2 regions of the Salinibacterium sp. TMP30 genome follow, and region 1 is predicted to be linked to the other one. Evidence: predicted binding sites of a transcription regulator. Region 1 holds the regulator's gene; the other holds the start of a gene.
What was found. Region 1 encodes LexA, which represses DNA repair genes until DNA is damaged. Its sites were predicted from a motif close to TCGAACANNTGTTCGA; they were not measured.
Positions count from the first base shown of each region.

Region 2: the regulator LexA is predicted to act here: its motif matches at 3,689-3,704, upstream of AADH44_RS07330 (Rv2578c family radical SAM protein).

Region 1 covers NZ_CP151642.1:1,631,828-1,642,025, reverse strand. The annotation lists gene recA (recombinase RecA) at 1-652, shown strand, start outside; gene AADH44_RS08015 (regulatory protein RecX) at 661-1,488, shown strand; gene miaB (tRNA (N6-isopentenyl adenosine(37)-C2)-methylthiotransferase MiaB) at 1,533-3,068, shown strand; gene miaA (tRNA (adenosine(37)-N6)-dimethylallyltransferase MiaA) at 3,043-4,062, shown strand; gene dapF (diaminopimelate epimerase) at 4,040-4,918, shown strand; gene AADH44_RS07995 (methyltransferase) at 4,915-5,565, opposite strand; gene hflX (GTPase HflX) at 5,607-7,157, shown strand; gene lexA (transcriptional repressor LexA) at 7,154-7,843, opposite strand; gene AADH44_RS07980 (LysM peptidoglycan-binding domain-containing protein) at 8,074-8,436, shown strand; gene AADH44_RS07975 (histidinol-phosphate transaminase) at 8,534-9,619, shown strand; gene hisB (imidazoleglycerol-phosphate dehydratase HisB) at 9,619-10,198, shown strand, end outside.
Region 2 covers NZ_CP151642.1:1,493,973-1,504,170, reverse strand. The annotation lists gene AADH44_RS07360 (hypothetical protein) at 181-333, shown strand; gene AADH44_RS07355 (hypothetical protein) at 330-524, shown strand; gene AADH44_RS07350 (hypothetical protein) at 622-792, shown strand; gene AADH44_RS07345 (flavin reductase family protein) at 911-1,489, opposite strand; gene AADH44_RS07340 (LLM class flavin-dependent oxidoreductase) at 1,635-3,032, shown strand; gene AADH44_RS07335 (GNAT family N-acetyltransferase) at 3,022-3,486, opposite strand; gene AADH44_RS07330 (Rv2578c family radical SAM protein) at 3,713-4,804, shown strand; gene AADH44_RS07325 (Rho termination factor) at 4,896-5,162, shown strand; gene AADH44_RS07320 (thioesterase family protein) at 5,180-5,965, shown strand; gene AADH44_RS07315 (metalloregulator ArsR/SmtB family transcription factor) at 6,034-6,384, shown strand; gene AADH44_RS07310 (SRPBCC domain-containing protein) at 6,400-6,885, shown strand; gene AADH44_RS07305 (RNA-binding S4 domain-containing protein) at 6,984-7,382, opposite strand; gene AADH44_RS07300 (hypothetical protein) at 7,382-7,825, opposite strand; gene AADH44_RS07295 (CDP-alcohol phosphatidyltransferase family protein) at 7,907-8,491, shown strand; gene AADH44_RS07290 (FHA domain-containing protein) at 8,536-9,045, shown strand; gene AADH44_RS07285 (MerR family transcriptional regulator) at 9,045-9,743, shown strand; gene AADH44_RS07280 (MerR family transcriptional regulator) at 9,972-10,198, shown strand, end outside.

The DNA.
Region 1 (10,198 bases):
ACTTATGTCGCAGGCGCTGCGCAAGCTCACCGGTGGCCTCAGCCAGACCAACACAACCATGATCTTCGTCAACCAGTTGCGTGAAAAGATCGGTGTCTTTTTCGGAAGCCCTGAGACCACCGCCGGCGGTAAGGCGCTCAAGTTCTACGCCTCCGTTCGACTCGATATTCGCCGTATTGAAACGCTGAAAGATGGCACGGACGCCGTGGGTAACCGCACGCGAGTCAAGGTCGTCAAAAACAAGATGGCCCCGCCATTCAAGCAGGCAGAGTTCGACATCCTCTATGGAATTGGAATCTCTCGCGAAGGCAGCCTCATCGACTTCGGTGTGGATCACGAAATCGTGCGCAAATCGGGCGCGTGGTACACCTATGACGGTGATCAGCTCGGCCAGGGTAAGGAAAAGTCTCGTGCATTCCTGATCCAAAACCCAGCGATCGCATTAGAGATTGAGCAAAAAATCATGCGCAAGCTTGGCGTGGGTGCAGAAGCCAAAGCAGCCAATGCTAGCGAGGCAAAGGCGATTGCCGATGCCGCGGTGAAGGCCGAGAAAGCTGAAAAGGCCGCTAAAGCTAGTGCCAAGGCCGACGGGCCCGTGCTACCGGTAGTTGATAAAGCAAGTGAGCCGCTCAAAACGGCCGTAGGCCAGTAGGTTCAGCCATGACATCCTCCGACGGCGAACACATCGCACCGGTCATCAACCTGTTCGGTGACCGCTCTGGTACCAAACACACCGAGACGACCGCGACGTCGTCGGAGGAATCAACTGCGGCTGGCCCCCGCGGCTTCAGCGCTGCAGACGCAACCGAGGCGCCCGCTGATCCTGAGGTGCTCGCACCCGTTCGTGCACTCCCGACTCTGGCTGGTTTCAGCCAACGGCCCGATCACGAGCAGCCTGACCGAGCCGACTCTGTCGAAGAGTTGCCTCTGCAGGCGAAGCCGGCGCAAACGAAGCCGGCACAAGGCCAGTCGAAGGCGGCGAGACGACAAGCGCGCGATGGATTTTCGGAGGTTAGCCGGGTCAGTATGCGGGCGCTCGCCCGACGCGGCATGTCGTCTTATGAGATGACGCAGTTTCTGGGCACGCGCGAGTTCGAAGCAGATGAAATCGAGGGCGAAGTAGAGCGGCTCGAAGGCTCCGGTCTACTCGACGATGCGGCTCTCGCCGAAACTCTCACGCGGACCCTGCGCGAGCGAAAAGGGCTGGGAGCTTCGGCTATCAGCGCCGAGTTGAGACGCCGTAAGATCGACCAAGAGCACATCTCGGCTGTCTTAGACGTTGAGCGTGACGAAGAGCAGGAGCGAGCCAACGAAATCGCACTCAAACGTGCGCCTCAGCTCCGCTCGCTCGATAGCGTCACTGCGAAGCGCCGACTCAGCGGCTTCCTCATGCGCAAGGGCTACTCAGGCTCCATCGTCTCAGCAGCAGTGACCGCAGCTCTCGCTCCACGCTCGGGCGAATCTTCCGGTGGCCCCATCTTTCGTTAGCAGAGCGTCAAACTGAGTCGCCACGGAGGCTTAAGGTGGAAGACATGATTGACGAAAAACTGGCCACCCCGCGCAGCTACGAAGTGCGCACCTATGGGTGTCAGATGAATGTTCACGACTCCGAACGGCTCAGCGGCTCCCTCGAGGCCGCCGGCTATATCCGAGCGACCGCAGGTCCCGCCGACGTCGTCGTGATCAATACCTGCGCAGTCCGTGAAAACGCCGACAACAAGCTCTACGGCAATCTCGGCATGCTCGCCAGCGTCAAAAAGGAACACGACGGCATGCAAATTGCCGTCGGCGGGTGCCTTGCGCAAAAAGACAAAAACGTCATCCTCGAAAAAGCACCCTGGGTCGACGTTGTCTTTGGAACCCACAACATGGGGTCTCTGCCGGCACTTCTCGAACGTGCACGCCACAACGAAGAAGCCCAACTAGAGATTCTTGAATCCCTCGACGTATTCCCGTCGACATTGCCCACCAGACGAGAATCAACCCACAGTGCGTGGGTATCGATCTCAGTGGGCTGCAACAACACCTGCACGTTCTGCATCGTGCCTGCCCTTCGAGGCAAAGAGAAAGACCGACGCCCCGGCGACATCCTCGCTGAAGTGCAGGCGATTGTCGACGACGGTGCCATCGAAGTGACCCTGCTGGGGCAAAACGTCAACTCCTACGGCGTTGAGTTCGGCGATCGCCAAGCCTTCAGCAAACTTCTCCGCGCGACAGGAACAATCGACGGACTCGAACGAGTGCGCTTTACCAGCCCACATCCCGCCGCCTTCACCGATGACGTCATCGATGCCATGGCAGAGACACCCAACGTGATGCCCCAACTGCACATGCCCCTACAGTCGGGTTCTGACCGAATCCTCAAAGCGATGCGACGCAGCTACCGGTCAACAAAGTTCCTCGGCATTCTCGAGCGCGTTCGAGCACAAATGCCACACGCCGCAATCACCACCGACATCATTGTCGGCTTCCCAGGGGAGACCGAAGAAGACTTCGCCGAAACCTTGCGAGTAGTCGAAGAAGCGCGCTTCGCGTCGGCCTACACGTTCCAGTACTCCATCCGCGAAGGCACGCCAGCCGCGACAATGGCAGACCAGATCCCCAAAGCGATCGTTCAAGAGCGTTACGAACGACTGGCAGCGCTCCAAGACCGCATTTCACGCGAAGAGAACGATAAACAAATTGGGCGCACTGTTCACGTAATGGTTACCGCCAGCGAGGGCCGCAAACAGGCAGAAACTGCCAGGCTCTCGGGTCGTGCCGAAGACTCCCGCCTCGTGCACTTCAACGTTCCCGACGGTAGCGCCACGCCACGCCCCGGTGATGTTGTGACGCTCACGGTCACGGAAGCTGCGGCATTCCACCTCATTGCCGATACCCCTACCGGCGGCACTCTCGACATCCGCCGAACCAGCGCAGGAGATGCGTGGGATCGCGCCGACGCCGAATCCTGTGGTGTTCCCACTGGGGTAGCCACGGGCGATGCTGGCCCGCGCGTCTCTCTGGGGCTTCCGACAGTCCGAGTCTCTACGACGCCGATCTATGACCCCACAGACTCCCTCCGCTGAGCCTGACGGCGCGGCCGAGTTCACCGCAGCAGGCGAGAACAGCGCTGCCGCGCACCAACCCTTTGTCATCGTCGGCGCAACAGGCACAGGCAAGTCTGAGCTCTCCCTCGACCTCGCCGATGCGCTAGCCCAGCAGGGAACCCCAGCAGAGATCATCAACGCTGATGCTATGCAGCTTTACCGTGGAATGGATATCGGCACAGCCAAGCTTCCCCTCAACGAGCGCCGTGGCATCCCGCACCACCTGCTCGATGCTCTTGACCCCACCGATGAGGCTAGCGTCGCCCAGTATCAAGCGGATGCGCGGCAGATCATCCGCGAGATTCAGCGCGCCGGGAAGGTCCCGATTTTGGTCGGCGGCTCTGGCCTCTACGTGTCGAGCGTCATCCACGACTTTCAGTTCCCGGCGCGCGATCCGCAGGTAAGAGCGCGACTCGAATCAGAGCTCGATGCCCTGGGCGTTGGCATCTTGTTTCACCGACTACGCGAGTTGGATGCCGAGGCAGCGCAGTCGATCGGGGCCAGCAACGGGCGACGAATTGTGCGCGCGCTTGAGGTCATTGAAATTACCGGCAAGCCCTTTGGGGCAGGCCTTTCGGCAGAGAAGAAGCTGTGGACTCCAGCACACATCGTGGGAGTTGCAGCGCCGCGCGATGAGCTCGTACCTCGGCTGAACACACGTGTGCAACAGATGTGGGATTCTGGGCTGCTCGATGAGGTTCGTGGGCTGCGACCGCAAGGCCTCGGCGTCACCGCCGCCCGAGCAATCGGATACGCCCAAGCAATCAAACAGTTGGATGGCGCGCTCACTCAGGCGGAAGCAATCGAACAAACAGCAGCTCTCACTCGCCGTTACGCGCGTCGGCAGGTGGGCTGGTTCAAGCGCTACGAACAGTGTCATTGGCTTCAGTACGACGACCCAAATCGCGTGCGGCACGCTCTGGCAATAGCGATAAGGGAGAATGGTCAGCATGGCGACACTCAACTTCACTAAAGGTCAAGGAACCGGCAACGATTTCGTGCTGTTCGCTGATCCCGACGGCGAGCTAGACCTCACGCCGCAACAGGTTGCGGCTATCTGCGATCGCCGATTTGGTGTGGGAGCGGATGGAATCATTCGCGCAGTCCGCTCCACCAATATTGACGTGGGAGCGGCGGCACTTGCCGAAGACGCTGATGCCGAGTGGTACATGGACTACCGCAATGCCGACGGCAGCTTCGCAGAAATGTGTGGCAACGGCATCCGCGTGTTTGCTCACTATCTTGCCGAGAACGGCCTTGTTGACTTTGAGCCGGGCGATACGCTGCCGATTGGCACGCGCAGCGGGGTGCGTGACGTGCAGCGAAACCTGGCCGGCTATCAGGCAGACATGGGCCGTTGGTCGCTCGACGGGGGCGAGCCGCTGGTGCGCGCGAAAGAGCTTGACGTCCCTCGTCCAGGTCTCGGTATCAACGTGGGCAACCCGCACGTGGTCGTGGCTCTCGCCGAAGAAGCTGAACTTGACCAGGTAGACCTCAACTACATTCCCATCATCGATCCGCCACCAGAAAACGGTGCGAACGTGGAGTTCGTCGTCCCCGCCGAGCCGTTGATCAAAGATGGTGTTGGCTCAATCCGTATGCGAGTTCACGAGCGCGGAAGCGGCGAAACTCAGTCGTGTGGCACCGGAGCGGTCGCGGCAGCGCTCGCTATTCGTCACTACGCAGGCCCCCAAGCGCCCCACCAGTGGCGAGTTACGGTGCCGGGAGGAACCGTCGTGGTGCGCATGTTCCCGACCGAAGATGGCGAACACGTCTCGCTCAGCGGGCCAGCCGAGCTCGTCTACACCGGCAGCCTCGAACTCGCCTAAGACCCTTTGTCTAGTTCCCTGCTAGCTCTCTCGCTGAGAGCACGGTGGCGCGCTCTCAGCACACGGTAGCCCTTGTGGGTAGCGGCGCGCGTAAAGGTGAATTCTTTGGGGAACGTCGATTCCATCCACCTGTGCAATGAATCAGATCCTAGATTGCGTTGCACAACGAGCCACGCATCCGCATCCAGTTCGAGTCGGGGAAGCCACGTTTCCAGAATGTTGTGGAGTTCGTCCTTGCCGACGCGGATCGGCGGATTCGACCAAATAGACATAAATGTTATGTCGTCGGGAACATCTGCGGGCAGAACCGCGTTAATGTTGGGTATGGACAATTTCTTGGCGTTTGCGCGCACCAGATCCAGTGCGCGCTCGTTGACGTCCACCGCCCACACCGTTGCATGAGGTGATTCGAGGGCAAGGGTGAGCGCCATCGGACCCCAACCGCACCCGAGATCAAGCAAGTTTCCTCCCGGAGGAGGCGCTGGCACGTTCGACAAAAGAACTTGGGTTCCCGCGTCGATGCGCATAGGGCTGAAGATCCCATTTGACGTGACAAGTTCGCGCTCGACCCCAGCAATGGTCGCGTGAATCGTCCGCAACTTGAGATCACTCTCGGGTGTTGACGAGAAGTAATGCTCGTTAGCCATGCACAGAACTTACCGAATACTAGAGAAGTAGGGTTAACCCAATGACGCGAATTACAACAGATTCCAGTATCGAGGCCTCCGACGGCAACGACGCCGATCGTTCCGTCGACCGCGTGCTCGCCAGCGAAGGCTCCGACCATGCCGCGGTAACGCGTTTCGGTTCGGGTGCATCCGGCGCGCAAGCGCTGCAATCGGATGCTCACTATGAGTCAGATCGCGATGGCGACCAGTTTGATCGCGACGATCGCCACGCGCTCAAGCGTGTTCGAGGGCTCTCGACGGAGCTTGATGACGTCACCGAGGTCGAATACCGCCAGTTGCGGATTGAGAACGTTGTTCTCATCGGAATTTATGGTCAGGGCACCCTGCGCGATGCGGAGAATTCACTTCGTGAGCTGTCCGCTCTCGCGGAGACTGCAGGCGCAGTGGTGCTTGATGGCCTCTTGCAGAGCCGTTCACACCCAGACCCGAGCACATACTTCGGTAAGGGAAAAGCGATCGAACTGCGTGACGTGGTGGCGGCAACGGGTGCTGACACGGTGATTGCCGATACGGAGCTCGCTCCTAGCCAGCGACGCGCACTTGAAGACGTCGTGGGAGTAAAGGTGATTGACCGCACCGCGGTAATCCTCGACATCTTCAGTCAGCACGCAACAAGTCGCGAGGGCAAAGCCCAGGTTGAGCTCGCGCAGCTTGAATACTTGCTTCCTCGCTTGCGTGGTTGGGGTGAGTCGATGTCTCGCCAAGCTGGTGGTCAGGTGGGTGGTGCGGGTGCCGGAATGGGTAGTCGTGGCCCCGGTGAGACCAAGATTGAACTCGATCGTCGCCGTATTCATACGCGCATGGCGCGCCTCCGCAAGCAGATCAAGGGATTCGCCCCCGCCCGTGAGGCGAAGCGTGCGAACCGTGATCGTTTCGAGGTGCCAAGCGTGGCCATTGCCGGCTATACGAACGCGGGCAAGTCGAGTCTGTTGAACCGGTTGACCCGTGCTGGTGTGCTCGTCGAAAACGCGCTGTTCGCGACCCTCGATGCCACTGTGCGGCGTTCCGAGACAGCAGACGGTCGACTGTTTACGCTCAGCGACACTGTTGGTTTTGTGCGCAATCTGCCGCACCAACTTGTTGAGGCTTTCCGTTCAACTCTTGAGGAGATTGGGCAGTCGGATGTCATTGTGCACGTTGTTGATGCGTCGCATCCAGATCCGGGCGCTCAGCTTGCTACGGTGCGCGATGTGATTGGCGAACTGGGCGCCCGGGATATCCCTGAGATTGTTGTGTTCAATAAAAGCGATCTTGCGGATGACGACCAGCGCTTGTTGATTCGTGGTCTCGAGCCGACGGGAATTTTTGTTTCTGCCCGCTCGGGTGAGGGCATTGACGAACTCAACGTGCGTATTGCGGAGCTCTTGCCAGCGCCTGAGGTCGAGGTCACCTTGCTCGTTCCCTATGACCGCGGTGAAATTATTTCGCGACTGCACGTGCAGGGACGTGTGCTCTCGACTGACTATCGCGAGGATGGCACTCTGGTCAGCGCGCTCGTTCATCCGGCGAGGTTGCCGGAACTTACCGAGTTCGTGACAGACGCGGTTTAGAGAGCGCGCAGAACCGTTACAACTTTGCCGAGCACTTGGGCGTAGTCGCCGAGAATCGGTTCAAAGTTGGAGTTGCGGGGGAGCAGCCAGGTGTGGCCGTCTCGTTGGCGGAACACCTTGACGGTTGCTTCGTCGTCGAGCATGGCTGCAACAATGTCGCCGTTCTCGGCGGTCTGCTGTTGACGAACCACCACCCAGTCGCCGTCACAGATGGCCGCATCAATCATCGAATCTCCGACGACTTTAAGCATGAAGAGGTCACCCTTGCCGACGAGCTGTCGAGGCAGGGGAAAAACTTCTTCGACGTGCTGTTCGGCAGTGATGGGGATACCAGCAGCGATGCGCCCGACGAGCGGAACCATCGCAGCATCGCCCATTGATGGGCCGATCGTGCTGGATTCGTCGATGGCGCTCGGCACGTCGATAAGAACCTCGATCGCTCGCGGACGGTTGGGGTCACGGCGCACGTAGCCGCTGAGCTCAAGCTGGTTCAGCTGGTGGGTGACGCTCGAGAGAGAGGAGAGGCCGACCGCATCCCCAATCTCCCGCATGCTCGGCGGGTACCCCTGAGTAGCAACGGCACGTTGAATCATTTCGAGGATCGCGAGTTGTTTCGCGCTCAGGCTGGTGCGCCGCCGGGTTCCACGCTCTGCAGGGTCGCCGTTGGGTGCAGTTAAGTCAGTCACGATTCCTCGATTTCTGCCACGAACCATTCCAATGTCAGTGGCTCATTCGAAACTGTATCCTCAGGACAGGCTAAAAACAAACATTTGTTCGAGTGTCGCGAAGCAATGTCGGTGGCTCGTTCGAAGATGTACTTGAAATTCGAACAATTCGAATGTATGTTCGGAACACAGCTTCGCACCCGGCCCTCCCGGCCGAGAGTCGGGTGCGAGAACCCCTAGAGGAGAGAATGATGTCAACTGCAGTGATTGCACCCAACGCGGTAAACCGTGCTCGGCAGTCCGCACCGCGTCTTCGCCTCACCACGCGTGGCCGCGTTGTTCTTATGACGCTCGCGGCCACGCCGCTGGTTATCGCCGCGCTCGTGTTTTCGCTCAACGGTGGAGATGCGGCTGCAACGCTGGAGTCGAACGGCACCGCGTTCGACTATGTTGATGTCGCTGCGGGGCAGTCACTCTGGGCCATTGCTGAGCAGAATGCGCCGGGTCACGATCCCCGCGAGGTTGTCGCTCAGTTGATTGAACTCAACCAGTTGCCCTCGGCAGACGTGTATGCCGGCCAAGAGCTCGCGATTCCCTCACGCTTTTCGCAGTAACAGCACGGGCCACCCATAAGAGTCGAGACGCGAGCGGGCACGCGGCATCTCCCGACTCCCGTGCATCGATCACGCCGTCTGCCTCTAGCATTGTGGAGTGACTTCGCTTTCAGATCTCCCCATCCGTGATGACCTTCGGGGGCTCAAGCCCTACGGTGCGCCAACCGACCCGGTGAGCATCCAGCTCAATGTCAACGAGAACACGCATCCCATTCCTGAAGCTGTCGCAACCGACATCGTGATGGCGTTGGCTAAGGCCGTGATGACCGCGAATCGCTACCCCGACCGTGAGTTCACCGAGCTTCGCGAGGCACTTGCTAGCTACCTCGGCCACGGACTCACCGCTGAGAACATTTGGGCCGCCAACGGTTCGAACGAAGTCCTCCAACAAACGCTCCAAGCCTTTGGCGGGCCAGGTCGACGTGTGCTTGGCTTCCCACCGACCTATTCAATGCACTCCATCATCGCGTCCGGCACGGGAACGGAATGGGTTACTGCCGCTAGGGATGTCGACTACGACATCACACCCGAGACCGTAGTCGCGGCAATTGCCGCGCACAATCCTGACGTCGTATTCCTCTGTTCGCCGAACAACCCCACGGGCACCCCGGTAAGCAACGCGACGGTAGCTGCTGCTTATGACGCCACTGTTGGCATCGTGTTGGTCGACGAAGCGTATGCAGAATTCTCCGACCGCGAATCTGCGCTCACTCTGCTCGAGGGCCGGCCGCGACTGATCATCTCGCGCACCATGAGTAAAGCGTTCGCCTTTGCCGGTGCGCGAGTTGGTTATCTCGCCGCTGATCCGGCAATCGCCGATGCTCTCCGCCTCGTTCGCCTCCCGTACCACCTCTCTGCTCTGACCCAGGCCGCCGCGGTCGCCGCCCTCTCGCACGCGCCCGAAATGCTTGCCATGGTTGACGAAATAAAAACCCAGCGTGATCGCATGAGTGTCGGGCTCGCCGCTTTGGGGTTCACCCCGGTGCCGAGCGAGTCGAATTTTGTGCTGTTTGGCAACGTTGCTGACCCTCAGGCGCTCTTTCACAAGCTCCTCATCCAAGATATTCTGATCCGCGACGTTGGCATCCCGAACCACCTACGGGTCACTGCCGGCACTGAAGCAGAAACCAGCGCCTTCTTGGATGCGATGGCTGATCTCCAAGCGCTCGGTAGAGTTGAGTAATGACTTCACACCGCACCGCGACGATTACTCGCGAGACCAGCGAGTCGACTATCGAGCTTTCGATCAATCTCGACGGCACTGGCACGTCATCCATCGAGACGAGCGTGCCCTTCTACGACCACATGCTGACGGCGTTCTCGAAGCACTCCCTAATTGACCTCACGGTGAAGGCGACGGGGGACACTCACATTGATGTGCACCACACGGTAGAAGACATTGGCATCGCTTTGGGCCTCGCTATTAAGCAAGCGCTGGGCGACAAAGCTGGCATCTCGCGCTACGGCGACGCACTCGTCCCCCTCGACGAGGCACTCGTTCGTGCCGTTGTTGATGTTTCTGGTCGTCCGTACCTCGTGCACTCCGGCGAGCCTTCCGGGTTTGAGTTGCACCTGATTGGTGGACACTTCACGGGGTCTATGGTTCGCCACGTCTTTGAGGCAATCAGTTTCAACGCGGGCATCACCGTGCACATCACTGTTTTGGGCGGTCGCGACCCGCACCACATTGCTGAGGCGGAGTTTAAAGCCTTTGCTAGAGCAATGCGGAGTGCAGTCGAGCCTGACGCTCGGGTCACAGGAA
Region 2 (10,198 bases), 140 kb from region 1:
AAGCTAACCACCACTGTACTGTGCGAGCGATCACAACCGGCATGCCCGCTCGTAAGCGAGTGAGAGTTCGTCTGTCCGCTCCCTATTTGACAGAACCGCCATTCTGTGGCCGAATGGAGCGGTAGTCAATGTTTCTGCCCCAGTCCCCGGCAGTGATTTATTCACAGCGAAGGGGACAAAATGCGCGATCAATCAGTCGACTTTCTCGCCAACGCCAACGGCGATGTTCCACGAGAGGGTCTCGATTCCGAGACGCGCGACAGCGGCGAATTTGGGGACACTCAGCCAATTGACATGGCCTCGTTGATTGGCGTCTCGGGCGAGTCGTCATGACTATGACCCGGACGTTCCCGACCGAACTGCTCGTGCTTGACGACGGCGATTCGAGAGCAAAGCCGGTCTCCGCTGTCAATGACCCGATCGAGCGCCGCATTGCCGCTGAGATGACTGCGACGCTTCACGACTGGTTGCGTCAGTTGCCAGCGCCGTCGCTAGGTCGCCGGAGAGGTAACGGCCCAATTTAGCGAATACCAACTAACTCTTGCTGGGACAAAATCAACCATCACGGGCAACCTTGGCGCTGTTCCTTAGGTTGCACTAAACGAACGGAATGTGATTGACATGACAGGATTAGTTGTCGTTATCGGTATCATCGCGATCATCCTTATCTTCTTTGGGGGTTTCGTGCAGGCGGTTCAATGGCTGCTCTGGGTTGGCATCGTTTTGCTGGTCGTCGCGGTCATTGTGTGGCTGTTGCGCTTTATCAGCGGACGCCGCAATAGCTCCACCTGAGCCGTATCCTCCGCATTAGTCCACGCCCCAGCGGGGAGACTTCACCGAGGCAGCAACAGGGACAGTCTCGCTGAATCGGAGTTGCCACTGATGCCCAGCAATCGCTGGCGACCGCAGCCTATTCCACACGAGAGTGCCGACCTAAATGGTGCCAACCGCGATTGTGGTAGACGAGGGGTTGGACGCTATCTGGGTCGGAATCGACATGCGATTCAGTCGCCCGCACCAGAATGAGTGAGGCAGCCTCAGCGTCGAGCTGATTGATCCGGGTTCCCACGACCCATGCTGGTGCGCTCGGAAAGTACGGCTCTCCGGTGGGAAGTCTCGCCCACAATTGTCTGTCGGCAAAGCGATCAACTCCGCTGGTCGCGCACAGCTGGGCGATTTCGAGTTGATCTCTGCCGAGAAAGTGCACAACGTACGAGCGTGCACTTCGGATGCTTTCTGCCGTTGACGCGCGATGACTAATCGAAAAGGCAAGTAATGGTGGCACGGCGCTCACGGAAACAACTGAGGTAGCGGTGAGCGCAACAGGTCCAGCGGGGGAGTCCGCTGTTATCACGGAAACACCTCCGGGGTGTTGGCGAAATACCCGCGCAAAATCATCGACGCTAACTTCGCCTGACAGCGCGATGGGTCCCGGCGAGTTTTCCTCGTCGTTGCGTGCGGGTGCATGTTGTTGCTCTGTTGTCTGCATTCGTCCATCCGATAGATAGGGGGATGCAGTCAAGCGTGCGCGGCAATGCCAGATGCAGCGAGAATGTGTCGATTTATGTCTCTGTATTTCGTCAATTGTTTCGCTGAAGTGTGCGCCAGTTGACCTTCCGGCCCACGATGGTGGCATGCCTAGACAAATCCGTTTCAACGCCTTCGACATGAACTGCGTCGCTCATCAGTCCTCCGGAATGTGGCGCCACCCCGACGACCAATCGTGGCGCTACAAAGACCTCGACTACTGGACCGAACTCGCCCAACTGCTCGAGCGTGGCACTTTCGACGGCATCTTCATCGCCGATGTGCTCGGCACGTACGACGTCTATGCGGGGTCGAACGAGGCGGCCATCCGTCACGGAGCGCAAGTTCCCGTCAACGATCCACTGCTGCTGGTCTCCGCCATGGCTCACGTGACCGAGCACTTGGGCTTCGGAATTACCGCCGGCACGGCGTACGAGCATCCGTACCCCTTTGCCCGTCGTATGTCGACGCTCGATCACCTCACAAAGGGTCGAGTCGGGTGGAATGTGGTCACCGGATATCTCCCGTCCGCGGCCCGAAACATGGGAAACGACGACCAACGGGAGCACGATGACCGCTACGATCACGCCGACGAGTACCTCGAAGTGCTCTACAAACTGTGGGAGGGGTCCTGGGAAGACGACGCGGTGATTCGTGACCGCGAATCGGGCGTGTTCACTGATCCAAGCAAAGTTCATGACATCGACCATCGGGGCACACACTTCACGGTTCCCGGCATCCATTTGTCAGAACCGTCGACGCAGCGAACTCCTGTGATTTACCAAGCGGGTGCTTCACCCCGCGGCATCCAGTTCGCCGCCGGAAACGCCGAAGCGATCTTTGTTGCCTCGCCAACGAAAGCGGGCCTTAAAGCGACGGTGGCGCAGATTCGGGACGCCCTCGAAGCGGCAGGCCGCGACCGCTACTCCGCGCGCATTTACACCCTGCTGACAATCATCACCGACGCGACGTCAGAGAAGGCTCACGCGAAATATGCCGACTACCTGAGCTACGCCAGTGAGGAAGGTGCGCTCGTGTTTATGTCTGGCTGGATGGGAATCGATCTCTCGCAGTACGACCTCGATGAACCCATCGGCAACGTCAAGAGCAATGCCATCCAGTCGACTGTCGCCAATTTTCAGCAGGCAAACGACGACGGGAGTGAGTGGAAGGTTCGCGACATCGCCCGGCTCGGCGCAATTGGGGGATTAGGCCCCTTCATTATCGGATCGGGCGAAGAAATCGCGGATGAATTGCAAGACTGGGTCGAAGAAACCGATGTTGATGGGTTCAACCTTGCCTACGCGATTACTCCCGGCACCTTCGAAGACGTTGTTGACCATGTCATCCCCGTGCTGCGTAAGCGGGGGCTCTACCCACAGGAATATGTGGAAGGCACGTTGCGCAATAAGTTGCACGGGAGGGGAGATCGATTGCCTGCCGAGCACGCGGGCGCACGATACCGCCGACCCGCCTCGACGAGCGGGACGCCTGTCATAGCTTGATGGTGTATTTGAACCCGATGTGCGAAGCCTCGAAGCCGAGCTTTTTGTAGAAGCGATGGGCGTCGGTGCGCGCTTCATCAGAGGTGAGCTGGATGAGGGAGGCACCAAGCGCGGGCGCTGCGGTTTCGATGACCCAGCGCATCATGGCGCCGCCGATGCCCGCGGAGCGTTGGCTTGCGGCAACACGTACGGCTTCGACTTGAAGTCGGTGCGAACCGCGTCGGGCCATTCCCGGGATGGCGGTCAGCTGCATAGTTGCGACGACATCACCCGATGGGGCAACCACAACGAGCAGAGCGTTTGCCGGGGTAGTCGCGATGGCGTGAAAAGCCTTCTCATAAGCGGGACGGTCTTCGGGGCGCGCGGTGTCACCGCGAAGGGCGCTGACAGGGTCATCCGCCAATAGTTGGAGGATGGTGTCGATGTCGCCCAGTTCTGAATACCGAAGAATCATCTCCCCATCACGCGTCTGGAGAGTTGTCGGGACAGTCACTTTAGAAAACACGACTATGACGATATCAGCGTCGACAGCGATGCCGGAGGCGCATCGCGGTACAGCCGTGGGTTTGGCGACCCACAATTCCTTTCTCGCCACCGAAGGCTCGCGCGCGCTTTCACGAGATAGCGTCTGACCAGCGTGCCCGCTTGCGCAACATTCGAAGATATGTTCGAATTCGGTTATGCGGTGGAGTGGACAGCAGGTCAGTAGCGAAGTGCCCAACGCGCTGCCGGGGCTCGCACGCCTCAATAATCTTGTCCGCACCGTACGCACCCCAGACTTCGAGGGCGTAACCTTCTACGAAGTGCTCGCAAAGAGTGCTCTCAATAGGGTTCCGACCGCCAGCGATATGCCATTCGGGTGGACCATCAACCCGATGCGCGGATGCCTCCACCAGTGCACGTATTGTTTCGCCCGCCCAACGCACGAGTTTCTTGATCTTGACGCAGGCAAAGACTTCGATACTCAGATCATCGTCAAAGTCAACGTGGCTGAGGTGCTTGCAAAGGAGCTCAGCAAACCGGGCTGGGGCCGGCATCCGGTCGCTTTGGGCACCAATACCGATCCCTATCAACGTGCAGAGGGTCGCTATCGGTTGATGCCCGGGATCATCGCCGCACTTGCAGGCTCCGGCACGCCGCTCTCCATCCTCACCAAGGGAACGCTGCTGCGGCGAGATCTTGCGCTGCTTGCCGAGGCGAGCGAACACGTGCCGGTCGATATAGGCCTGTCGATCGCGATCTACGATGACGAGCTGCAGCAGTCGGTCGAGCCAGGCACGCTAACGGCGAAAGCGCGGTTGGCGACGGTCACGGCGGTGCGCGAGGCTGGTCTCGATTGCGCGGTGTTCCTGATGCCCATTTTGCCGTTTCTCACCGACACCCGGGATCATCTTGAACGTGCTGTTGCCCGGGTGAAGGCTGCTGGTGGCACTTCGATTACCTACTCAGCGTTGCACTTGAAGCCCGGCACCAAGGAGTGGTATTTCCAGTGGCTAGAGACTGCTCATCCAGAATTAGTTCAGCGATATCACTCCATGTACGCGCGGGGAACGTACGCGCCTAAGGAGTACAGGCAGTGGCTTGCGGCAAAACTGCGGCCGATCATCCGTCGATACGGTTTAGAGCGAACGGTGCTCGACCCAGCGACGGGCATCGTAGGTTCGCGAGCGCAGCTTCGTACCGGTGACACTAACGGTGAGCGCTCATTGATCGCCGAAGAGTTGCCGCCCGAACTGGCCGCGCGGGCGATGCCCCAGCCGATGCTGTTCTAATGAGCGCTGTTTCGCAAACGCTTCACTCCAGATTAGTCTGGGCGCACGAAAAGGCCGTGTGGTCAGCGCGGCCATTAAGGAGTTTTGAGCTATGCCTGGCGACAAGAATTCACGACTCAAGGATCCCGAACTCTATGAAGAGTTGCGCGACGACGGTGCCTCGAAAGAAAAAGCGGCGCGCATCTCAAACGCTGCTGCCAATGAGGGGCGCTCGGAAATAGGCAAACGAGGTGGCGAATCAGGGCCGTACGAAGAGTGGACAGTGAAGGAGTTGAAAGCTCGCGCGCGTGAACTCGATCTCCACGGCTACTCGCCTCTCAACAAGGGTGACTTGATCGATAAGCTGCGCTCGCACTAGCTGGCTAGGCTGGTGCTGTGACACCTATAGCGCAGTCGTATTACGTGCGGCACGATGACAGCCACTTTGAGTCGACGATCCACGCACAGGGTGCATGGAATCCGCACGAGCAACATATGGCGCCGGTCGCCGGCATCATGGCTCATGTCTTGGAGTCATTCGAAGCGCGGTCCGGACTGCGTATCGCTCGGATCAGCTACGAGATTCTTGGGTTGATCCCAGACGGTGAGTTTGAGATCGTCCCTTCGATGGTTCGACCCGGTCGCACGATTGAGTTGGTGCAAGCCGAGTTGATCGCGGGGGGCCGTGTAGCAGTGCGGGCCACCGCGTGGCGACTGCAAACATCCGATACGACCGAAGTCCACGGCATTGTTGACTCACGGATGCCCGACCGTGGCCATGCCGCTGAGCCGCTGAGTCTTGCCGAGTGGCCCGGTGGGTACATTCGTTCGATCGAAGTATGTCCGCTACCTGACCATGCTGCGGGTAGCGGCCGGGCCTGGTTGCGCACCCCCTATCCATTGCTCACGAGCGAACCGGTAAGTGACTTTGCGCGGCTAGCAGGCTTGGTCGATACGAGCAATGGAATAGCTACGCGGGTCAAGCCTGGTGAGGGCGGCTACGCGTTCCCGAATGTCGACCTCCAGATCCACCTGTATCGCGTTCCGACCGGGGAATGGCTTGGCTTAGAAAACGCCGTCAACTTCGGTACGGATGGTGTTGGCCTTACTTCGACGGTTCTGCACGACACCGATGGCCCGTTCGGGCGGGCAGAACAGATTCTCACCATTCGAAAGCTTTAGCCGCGTAGGTCGAATTTTTCTCGGTTGGCCCTTGTCTTCTCATTCCAACGGGAATAATATACAACCAAATGGTTGTATATGAGTTGACGGATGCGGATGCGGATGCGGATGCGGATGTGGACGCGATGTTTCGTGCCCTCGCTGATGCCACGCGTCGCGACATCATTACTCGAGTGATGCACGAAGGCATTTCGGTTTCGCGCTTGGCCGAACGCTATGACATGAGCTTCGCTGCTGTGCAAAAGCATGTTGCTGTGCTTCAGTCTTCGGGTCTTGTCTCCAAGGAACGCAGCGGTCGCGAGCAAATTGTGAGCGGCGACCCGAGATCAATCCATCGCATCCAAGAACTTCTTTCGCACTTTGAAGAGGTGTGGAAGCAACGAGCACTACGCATGGGTGATGTGCTCAACGATGAGTAAAGGAGCGGTGAAGTAATGAACGTCACGACCCAAACCGATGTCAAGGCACTAACTCTCACGACAACGGCCGAGCTGTCAGCCTCCATTGAGCGAGCCTGGCAACTCGTCAGCGATCCCAGGAAACTCGAGCGTTGGTGGGGGCCTCCGGAATGGCCGGCGACCTTCGTGCGATTTGGGTTTGAACCTGAAGGTCGGGCCCACTATTACATGCAAGGTCCTGATGGTGAGCGGATGCACGGCTGGTGGCGCTTCGTCTCAATCACAGCCCCGCGTGAGCTCATAATCGAAGACGGCTTTGCCGACGATCAGGGTGAGCCGTCAGGTGACCTCGGAGTTACGACTGCCAACATCATCTTTGAGCCTATTGCGGCGGGCACCCGCGTAACGATCGTTTCTGGATTCGAGTCAGCCGAGCAGCTCGAAGAAATGGCCAAGATGGGTATGGAAGACGGAATGCGTTTGGCTCTGGGCCAGATGCAGCAGATCCTGGACGAGTCGTAGAGGGGAGAGACGGCCGATGCAAAGCGTGTCGGCACGACAGGTGTTCACCGTGACGACTCAGACATTCTCTGGCTCGAGGGGGCAGCTAGCAAACCGAGTTAGTCGTCGCGTGGTCGCGAGTCCAGTTCATCGCGGCCACGGAGTTTCTCAAGTTCGCGTCGTTCGCGTTTTGTGGGGCGGCCGGCACCACGGTCGCGCCGGGGTGCCAACGCTATCTCTTCCTTCGAGGGCGGTGGGGGAGTCTCATCGATGAAACTCTCTGCTGCGGTTATCGCAGAGACGCGCTTCACGATGGTTTGCTTCACGACGAGGATGCGATCGAAACCTGAGATGCGAACCCGCACCTGATCGCCGATTTTAACTGCCTGTGCTGCCTTCACGCTTGCGCCACCGATCTTGACGTGTCCGGCTCGGCACGCCGCAGTGGCCTGCGACCGTGTCTTGAAAACGCGCACCGCCCACAGCCAACTATCTACGCGAACCGTCCCGGCGGCCATCAGGCGCTAGCGAGTTCGTGCTTCCAACGCACAAGACGTTGCACGGTGGCGCTTTCGTCGGCAGCGAGTGTACTCATGGCATTGTCTGGAACAAAGAAGTTGGTGGCTAAAAAACCGCGCACTGTCTCCGAGGGATCGTGCGCGAGCATCCGCAGCACATCGCATGGTGCGTGCTCGTTGCGAGCGACACAGGCTCGTACGCCGTCGTCGGAGTCTTTCGCCAAGACCTCAAATACGTCAACTGGCGTGTTGTGATTGCTGGCCGCGCTCTCGCGAATCTTGGGATTTACGTCGCTGGCGAGAAGCCGAAGCCGCGCGATCTTCGTTGCGGTAACTTCTGGCGCGGGGTGCGACTCAGCTGCCTCCTCGGCGGTGATCATCGAGGGGGCCATTGCCCGAAGTTGGGACCGCTGCGCCGGAGTGTTAAAGCGGATGCAGGACATGCGCTTAAGGCTACGCCTGATGCCCGTCAACTTCGCACTGCGATAGCGGCATTTCGCCCAAACTCTCGCTACACTCGGAGGGTGGCATTCAGCGGTTCACCCGACGTCAGTAATCGTGTGTGGACTGTGCCCAATGTGCTGAGTTTCATCAGACTCGCCCTCGTGCCCCTGTTTCTCTATTTCATTCTGACGGCACAGGATGCCCTTGCCCTCATCGTGCTTGTAGTCTCCAGCCTTAGCGACTTTCTTGACGGAGTCATCGCACGTCGTTTCAATCAGATCACTAGGTTGGGGCAGTTGCTTGATCCCGCCGCCGATCGTCTTTTCATCTTTGCTGCGCTGATTGGGTTGGCGGCACGAGACGTTATTCCGTGGTGGCTGTTCTTTGCGATTGTTGCGCGCGACATCATGCTCGTGGTCTTGGGAATCATTTCGGCCAATTATGGTTTCGGGCCGCTCCCGGTACATCATCTGGGCAAAGTGGCCACAGCGGCGCTCTTCTATGCGCTTCCGATTTTGATGCTCGGGCAGGCGTTCCCCGACATCGAGTGGGTCACTGATCCGATCGGTTGGGCCTTCGCACTGTGGGGTGCGTTCTTGTATTGGTGGGCTGGCTTCATTTACGTCGCACAATCCGTCCGAATTTCTCGTATCGCGAGGGGTTGAGGAGTGCTCCGATCCGATACGCTGGTCAGTCAGGGAGGTTTGCGATGGTTGAGTCAATGAATAATGGTCACGGCGCCGACGTACAGTCGGCTAACGAGACGTCCGCGCAGCCTGCTGTCGAGCGCACCGACACCACGGCAACCTATAGCCACGAGTTTGCGGCTCAGGTTGCAGCGATGGGTGTGGATGTATCGGCCGACGAGCAGTCTGCGATTACCGCGCTGCCGTCAGGTTCTGCGTTGTTAATTGTGCGCCGCGGGCCAAATGTTGGAGCGCGCTTTCTTTTGGATGCTGACATCACCACGGTGGGTCGTCACCCTGAGGCGGATATCTTTCTCGATGACGTGACTGTGTCGCGTCGCCATGTTGAGTTTTTGCGTCAGGGCACCGCGTTCGAGGTTAAGGACTTGGGTTCGCTCAACGGAACCTATCTCGCTGGCGACCGCATTGAGTCGACGGCGGTCCTTCGTGACCGTGCCGAGGTCCAAGTGGGCAAGTACAAGCTCACCTTCTATGCGTCACGTCGCGATCTTCCCTCGGCGGCTGGTAATTAGTGGCTGGGGTTGCGCGTCAAGCGCGTCAAACTCCAGCACCGGTGCTCTTGAGCATTGGGCAAGTTCTCGCCAAACTCAGTCCTGAGTTTCCCGACCTCACGCCATCTAAGCTTCGGTTTCTTGAAGAGCGCAAGCTTGTAGCGCCCGAGAGAACAGCGTCGGGGTATCGCAAGTTTTCCTCCGCAGATATGGAGAGACTGCGCTTTGTACTCTCGATGCAGCGCGACCACTATCTGCCGCTCAAGGTAATCCGTGGTTATCTTGAAGAAATGGATGCCGGGCGCACCCCTGAGCTGCCTGGTGGCGCCATCGCGGCTGCCTCCATGTTGTCTGCGGAGCGCAAACTCACGCGTGACGATGTGATTCGAGAAGCAGGCGCTAGCCCCATGCTGTTGAGCGATGCTATTTCGTCGTCGCTAATTGTGGCATCCGATGTTTTTGGTGAAGATTCTCTAGCGGTACTCAAATCGCTCGTGGAGCTTCAGCGCAGCGGTATCGAGCCTCGGCACTTGCGTGGTTTTCGTGCGGCCGCTGAGCGGGAGCTTGGGCTGATTGAGAGTGCACTGATGCCGGTTGCGCGTCGCAAGGATGCGTCGAGTCGTGCCCGAGCTGCGGAGATGGCACGCGAGATTGCTGGTCAGTTAGAGATTGTTCGCAGCAGTATTATCCGATCTGCCCTCAGCCGACTCGATTCGTAGTACGGTCAATCTGTTGATCGTTTTTTGGCCTCGGCTGACTACGATTGGGTGAAGTTGGCACAGTTTTTCCCGACTGACTACGACACGCCGCCGAGTTTTTGCGAATGTCGTTGATCGACGTGGTGGGCGTGACTACCGTGGGGTAACACGAAACACTAAGCGTCAACTTCAACATGAAGGTTGCTTGCTTATCGTGCCAGCCGAATCAGAACCTAGAGGGGCAATGCCATGAGTGAATTGAACCGTAGCGAAACATCACGCTACGATCTTGGCCTCCTCTTTACTGACGGGATGCCAGACCTCGATGACTCCGCAGGCTACCGTGGGGCCGTCGCCGCTCGCGCCGCAGGAATCAGCTACCGACAACTCGACTATTGGGCCCGCACCGAGCTAGTAGAACCCACGGTTCGGGGCGCCGCAGGGTCCGGCTCGCAACGCCTGTACGGGTTCCGCGA